Regions from separate parts of the Micromonospora sp. USAFONa4 genome, predicted to be linked through region 2. Evidence: riboswitches for the same ligand, from Rfam matches in the RefSeq annotation. Region 2 holds a riboswitch; each other region holds the start of a gene.
What was found. A riboswitch is a leader RNA that binds a small molecule or an ion and turns the genes downstream of it on or off. The one in region 2 is predicted to bind cyclic di-AMP.
Positions count from the first base shown of each region.

Region 1 (2,253 bases), 500 kb from region 2:
CGCGGCCAGCAGCGCCGCGCCGCCCCGGATGTTCGCCGTGACGTCCGTCCGCAGCGACTCCTCGCTGGCGCCGGTCAGCCCGGCGGCGGCGTCGACGGTCCGCAGCGCGGCCTCGGCGGGCGGCGTGGCGGCCGGCGGCTCGTGGGCCTCGGCGAGGGACGGGCGGGAGTCGTCGCCGCGCGGGTCCTCGGTGCCCTCGTCGTGGTGCGTGCCGCCGGCGAGGGCGGCGACGTGCTCGGCGTCGGTGAGGTGCATCGGTCCGTAGCCGCCGCTGGTGCTCGGCGTGCCGGCGTTGGTGTCCCAGCGGGACTGCAGGTAGGAGACTCCGAGCAGGACGCTCTCCGGTACGCCGTACTCGGCGGCCGCGGCGGCGTACTGCTGCTGCCGGTCGTCCACCGGCGCTGCCGCGGCGGCGGACCCGGCGGCGGTGAGCGGCGTCGTCGCCATGGCGGCGGCCACGGCGGCGGCCAGCAGGACGCGTCTGCTCCTCGATGTCGCTGACAGGTGCATCAGACCCCCAGTTCGGACGGGCAAAGGTGGGGTCACCTTCGCCCCGCCCGCCGCCTCTGGTCAATACCTTTCCGTCAGACACTTCAGAAGGAAGAAAATCTTCGTCGCCCGGGTTGCGGATCCGCCCGACCCGGACGGGTACGGAGTGTCACCGCCCGTAGGGTTGCGGATCGATAACGGTCGTCTCTACTCTGGTCCTTCGTCGGCCGGTGACATTCCGTCCAACCAGGGCGGTGACGGTCCGACACCGCCGAGTCGCTCCCGAGCGAGCCGGGGACCCAGGTTCCCCGGGGTGAATCCGCAGTCCCTGCGGTAGGGCGCCCCTTCCCGCCCGAACCCGTCAGCTAACCCGGTAGGCGGTACGGAAGAAGGAGCACGAAGCCCGGTGGCACACCATGCCCCGCGGCCACCGTCGGCCCGGTCGGCCCTCGCCGACCCGGTGACGGCTGCGCCGCGCCCACGCTGGTACCGCTGCACCACCGCCCTCGCCGCCCTGGCCGCGTTCGCCGTCGTCCTGACCGGCGGCGCCACGGCGGCCCACGCCGAACCGACGGTCGCCGAGATCGAGCGGCAGATCGACGAGGACTGGAACAAGCTCGAACCGATCATCGAACGGCACAACGCCACCCGCCAGGACCTCGCCGCCAGGCGGAAGCAGGCCGACGCGCTCGCCGCGCAGATCGGGCCGCTGGAGAAGCAGGTCGACCAGGCGATGGAGAAGGTCGGCGCGCTGGCGGCCCGCGCCTACAAGGGCGAGAACGTCTCCGCCGTCAACGCCCTGCTGGGCAGCCGCTCACCGAGCGAGATGATCGGGCAGCTCGAACTGCTCGACCAGTTCGCCCAACACCAGCAGCGGGACGTGCGGCAGGTCGCCGAGCTGCGCGACCGGTTGGCCGCCAGGAAGGCACCGCTGGACGGGATGGTCGTCCAGCTCAGCCGCACCGAGGCCCAGCTCGCGGCGAAGAAGAAGCAGATCAACGCCGAGATCGACCGGTTGCAGAAGCTGCGGCTGCGGGTCTACGGCAACGGCGGCGGCGGACCGCTGCGTCCCGCCCCCTGCCCGGCCGGCTATCCCGGCGGCCCGGCCGGCACCGCCGTGAAGTTCGCCTGCGCGCAGATCGGCAAGCCCTACGTCTGGGGCGCCGAGGGGCCGAACTCGTACGACTGCTCCGGCCTGATGCTCGCCGCCTGGGCGAAGGCGGGGGTGTCGCTGCCGCACAACGCCGCACAGCAGCGCCGGGCCACCGCGTCCGTCAGCCGGGGAGAGCTGCGCCCGGGCGACCTCGTCTTCTACTACAGCGACCTGCACCACGTCGGCATGTACGTCGGCGGGGGCTGGGTGGTGCACGCCTCCCGCGCCGGGGTGCCGATCAAGATGAAGAAGGTCGACGACGGCCCGATCCACAGCTACGGCCGCCCCGGCTGAGTCGCGCGGAGGGCCCCCGCCCGGCGGGGGCCCTCCGCGTGCCCACGGGGTCGGGTCAGCGCGTCGGCCAGGTGCGCCAGTGCTGCCAGGAGCGGCTCGGGGTCGGTCCGCGCTGCCCCTGGTAGCGCGAGCCGTAGACGGCCGAGCCGTACGGGTGCTGCGCCGGCGACGAGAGCCGGAAGATGCAGAGCTGACCGATCTTCATGCCCGGCCAGAGGGTGATCGGCAGGTTGGCCACGTTGGACAGTTCGAGGGTCACGTGCCCGGAGAAGCCCGGGTCGATGAAGCCCGCCGTGGAGTGGGTGAGCAGGCCCAGC
Region 1 covers NZ_CM170072.1:3,445,181-3,447,433, forward strand. The annotation lists gene AC0OO9_RS15080 (N-acetylmuramoyl-L-alanine amidase) at 1-510, opposite strand, end outside; cyclic di-AMP (ydaO/yuaA leader) riboswitch at 749-883, shown strand; gene AC0OO9_RS15085 (C40 family peptidase) at 896-1,936, shown strand; gene dcd (dCTP deaminase) at 1,992-2,253, opposite strand, start outside.
Region 1: another riboswitch for cyclic di-AMP. It lies ahead of AC0OO9_RS15085 (C40 family peptidase); the one in region 2 lies ahead of AC0OO9_RS17460 (coiled-coil domain-containing protein).

Region 2 (2,253 bases):
TGCACGGGCTGCTGCTGGCCGGGATCATCATCGGCTCCCTCGGCGTGCTGGACGACGTCACGGTGACCCAGGCCGCCACGGTCACCGAGCTGGCGCACGCCAACCCCGGGCTGTCCCGGACGCAGCTCTACCGGGCGGCGACCCGGGTCGGCCGGGCGCACATCGCCTCGACGGTGAACACCATCGTGCTGGCGTACGCGGGCGCCTCCCTGCCGGTGCTGCTCCTGCTGACCGCCGACTCGCGGGCGGTGACCCAACTTCTCACCAGCGAGTTCCTCGCCCAGGAGATCGTCCGCAGCGCGGTCGCCACCCTGGGCCTGATCGCCGCCGTGCCGCTGACCACCGCGCTCGCGGCCCTGGTGACCACGGCCGGCCGACGCGGCGGGGACGCCACCGACCGCGCCGCGCCCGCGACCGCGCCGACACCCCGGCCGGCGACCGACCGATCCGAGGCGCTGGAGGCCCTCAGCGGGCCGCGTGGGGACACGCCGTCCGCCACTCCCGCCGGATGGCCCGACGGGCGCAGAAGTACGGACACCGCATGGTGACGCTGCTCAGCGTGACCGAACAGGACGTTCGTCCTGATAAACGCGTCACTGGTCACCGTCCGCCATTACGAAATAACGCATCTAGTCGGCTTAGGGACGTAGATCCCCGGGAGCGTTCTCGGGTAACCTCGCTGCCGGTCACCGCCGAAGGCGCGCAGCGGCGCCTGCGGTGCCGCCGCCCAATCGCCGCGAGGCGAACCGGGGACCCAGGTACGTGGGGTGAATCCGCGACAGCGGTAGGGGCCACTTCCGCCCCGAACCCGTCAGCTAACCCGGTCGGCGGTCGACGGAAGGGAAAACTGTGACGGCACCCCTACGCCGCTGGTTGACGCCCGTGGTGGCCGTACTCGCCGCTCTGGCGGTCTTCGCCGGGCCTCTCCCGGCGGCGGCCGCGCCCACCCCGCCCAAGCCCTCCGGGCACGGGGACGACGAGCCCAAGCTGCTCGACGACCTCATCGAGGCCCGGAACCGGTCCTACGTGCAGGCCAAGGCGAAGCTGGCGAAGTCGAAGAAGCGCCAGCTCGAACTGGCCCTGGAGGTCTCCCGGGCGCAGGCCGAACTGAGCGCGCTGGCCCCCCAGGTCAGCCAGATCGCCGCCCAGTCCTACCGCACCGGGCGGATCGGCGCGGTGTCCATGCTGCTGGACACCGCCAGCCCCGACTCGTTCGTCAAGCGCGCCGCCGCCCTCGACGAGCTCAACCTGGTCAACTCCAAGAAGCTCGCCGAGGTGAACGCGGTCAAGGACCGCGCCGAGCAGGCCAAGCTGGCGCTCGACACCGAGGTCCGCGAACAGCAGAAGCTGACGAACGAGATGGCGCGCGGCAAGCGGGAGGCGGAGAAGGCGCTCGCGCTGGTCGGCGGCAGAGGGCTGACCAGTGGCAAGGTGGTCGCCACCTCGCCGGTGGCGAAGATCGCGCCGGGACGGACGGCCGACGGCGACTGGACGCCGCTGTCACCCACCGAGGACGACCCCACCACCTCCGGCCGCATCACCGCGCGCACCCTGCACATGTACAAGGAGGTCAAGCGGGCCGGCTTCAACCGGTTCGTCGGCTGTTACCGCCCCGGCGGGCCGTACGAGCACCCGAAGGGCCGGGCCTGCGACTGGTCGCTGCAGAAGAGCGGCTTCTCCCCCTGGCACAACGACGACACCTACATGTACGGCAACAACCTGACCGCGTTCCTGGTCCGCAACGCCGACCGGCTCGGCATCTACTACGTGATCTGGAACAGACAGATCTGGTTCCCGGCGACGGGCTGGAGTTCCTACAGCGGTCCGTCGAACCACACCGACCACGTCCACGTGTCACTGCTCTAGCCGGGACCACACGTACACACAGAGGGCCGCCCCGCCGGACGCGGGAGCGGCCCTCTGCCGTCGTGCGGGCCCGCCGCGACGACCTGCCGGGCGGACGGAGTCAGGCGAGCGCGGCGCTGGCCGCCGCCTCCGGCGCGTCGGCCGTGCGGGCGGGCACCTCGGCCACCGTCCGCACCTCGCCGGCGGTCAGCCGGTACGACATGCCGACCACCCCGCAGCGGCCGGCGGCCACCTCCGCGGCGAGGACGGCGGAGCGGCCCAGCATCGCCTCGACGGTGTGCGCGATGTGGATGTCGACGATGCCGTCGATGTCGTGCACGCCCTCGGCGGCGGCCCGGCGCAGGCTGGGCACCACGGCGTCCACCACGGCGCACAGGTGCCCGACCG
Region 2 covers NZ_CM170072.1:3,943,442-3,945,694, reverse strand. The annotation lists gene AC0OO9_RS17465 (YibE/F family protein) at 1-548, shown strand, start outside; cyclic di-AMP (ydaO/yuaA leader) riboswitch at 715-846, shown strand; gene AC0OO9_RS17460 (coiled-coil domain-containing protein) at 850-1,866, shown strand; gene AC0OO9_RS17455 (carbonic anhydrase) at 1,967-2,253, opposite strand, start outside.

Region 3 (2,253 bases), 1.5 Mb from region 2:
CATCCTGGTCATCGCCGCGGCGGCGGACGCGGACGTGCGCGGGCGGCGCTCGCCGTGGCGGTCCCGGCCGATGATCTGGCTGGGTGAGGTCTCCTTCGCCTTCTATCTGGTGCACGTCCTCGTGATGATCACCGTCCTGCGGCTCACCGGAGACTGGGGCGTCGGCTTCACCGGCTGGTGGGGGCTGGCGGTGGTGCTCGGCTTCCTGCTGGCCAACCTGGCCCTGGCCGGCCTGTTGCACCGTCTCGTCGAGACGCCGATGATGCGGCTGCTCACCCCGCGCAGGCCGGCCCGGGCGCCGCAGGACGCCGACGGCGCCGGGCAGGACCCCGGCGGCCCCGGGGCGGCGCGGGGGGACCGGGGCAGCGCCGTGCCGCGCCCCCGGGCCGCCGACCCGCAGGGCGACCACCGACCGACGTACGCCGACTCGCGCTGAGCGCCCCCGGCGGCCGGAGAGTCCGGGCGACGAAATCCCGACCGTTTCGGTGACGCCGGTCACCACGCCGGCGAACCGGTCATCGGGCGCGGCCCGGTCGATTCCTGCCGGGGTTTCGGCGCCGATGTCCGCCACTTGTCCCGTTGTCGCCTGAAGGTGCGTGCAGAAACGGTCGTCCCATTGAGTCGCGTCAGTGGCGAAGTGCCCGCAAAAATTGTCTCCCGATCAAGGTTTAGGCAGGTGGGACGGGGTTGGCACGGCGCGGACCGGCCAGTAATGTCGGCGCGTCCGGTGCGGTACCCGATCGCCAGAGGCGACGCCGCGCCGACCCGCCTAATCGTGAACGACGAACCGGGGACCCAGTGCTCGTTGGGGTGAATCCGTGGGCCGTGGGCCCGTGGTAGGGCGTTCTTCCCGCCCGAATCCGTCAGCTAACCCGGTCGGCGGTGTCGGAAGGAGTTCCATCTTCATGCCACACCCGTACACCCCTCGGTTGTGCCGCCGTCTCCACGGCGCCGCGGTGACCGCGCTCGTCCGCCCGCAGGTCATGAGCTGACCCACCGGTCACCGTCCGTCGCCCGGCGTCCCGGGCGCATCCCCTGAGTGGCCCACCACCCGCCCGGACACCCGTCCGCGCGGCGGTCCGCCCTGCCCTCGGCGTGGACCGACGGCCGCTCACCCCCGAGCCCGTGGAGGAAACCGTGAAGCACCACCTCAAGCGACAGCTGCGCCGTCTCACGTCCGAGCGTCCGTACCAGCTGGCCGCCGCGTCCGCCGCGGCGCTCGTGCTGGCGTCGGGCACGGGCGCGCTGCTGGCCGGAGGCGACGAGGCCCCCGCCGCCGCGCAGGCCCCGGTGGCCGCCACCGAACTGCGGGACGACGCGGCGGCCTCGCGCAGCCAGGCCCGGGTCGCGCCCGCCCCGTCCAGTGCCGCCCCGGTCGCGTCCAGCGCCGCCCCGTCGGCCAGCGCGTCCAGCGCCGCCCCGGACCCGGACCTGACCCGCAAGCCGGCGCCGCCGAAGCCTCCGGCCGCCAGGAGCCTGGACTACGACTACCAGGCCCAGACCACCTTCTACAACTGTGGTCCGGCGGCCGTCCGGCACGCCCTCAGCGCCGCCGGCATCGCGCGCAGCCAGGACGCCCTCGGCGCCCAGCTGGGCACCGACCAGATGGGAACCGACTCGGCCGAGGACACCACCCGCGTGCTGAACGCGACGGTGAAGGGCGACCCGTACCGGACCCGGATGATCCCCGGTGGCGCCGCCACCCCGGCCCAGATGGACCGGCTCCAGGCCGACGTCGTCGCGGCCATCGCCGACGGGCGGGGCGTCGTGGTCAACGTCGCCGGCAGCGCCACGGACACCGACGGCGGCTGGCACTCCTTCCCCGGCGGCCACTACGTCGCGGTGGTCGGCTACCAGGACGAGGGGCGGCTGGTGAAGATCGCCGACTCGGCGAACCCGGCGGCCGCGTCGTACTGGATGAGCACCATCGCCCTGGCGAACTGGGCCGCCACCCGCGGCTACTCCGCCTGAGCGACGCCGTCGGGCGTCGGCTCCCCACCCGGGGGGTCGGCGCCCGATGTCGTGTCCGGGTCACGGCCCTCGCCCGCGGCGCCCGACGGGTGGCACACTGCGCCCATGGTCGATGAGTCGGGTGACCGGGACGGCCGGCGGGTGCTCCTGCTCCTGCACGGCATGGGCGCGACCGGCGACGTGTGGCTGCCCTGGGCGCCGCTGCTGGAGCATCGGTGGGCGGGGCGGTGGCTGGCGCCGGACCTCGCCGGCCACGGCTGGTCGCCGCCGCTGCCGGAGTAC
Region 3 covers NZ_CM170072.1:5,492,819-5,495,071, forward strand. The annotation lists gene AC0OO9_RS24200 (acyltransferase family protein) at 1-436, shown strand, start outside; cyclic di-AMP (ydaO/yuaA leader) riboswitch at 757-897, shown strand; gene AC0OO9_RS24205 (C39 family peptidase) at 1,126-1,971, shown strand; gene AC0OO9_RS24210 (alpha/beta fold hydrolase) at 2,077-2,253, shown strand, end outside.
Region 3: another riboswitch for cyclic di-AMP. It lies ahead of AC0OO9_RS24205 (C39 family peptidase); the one in region 2 lies ahead of AC0OO9_RS17460 (coiled-coil domain-containing protein).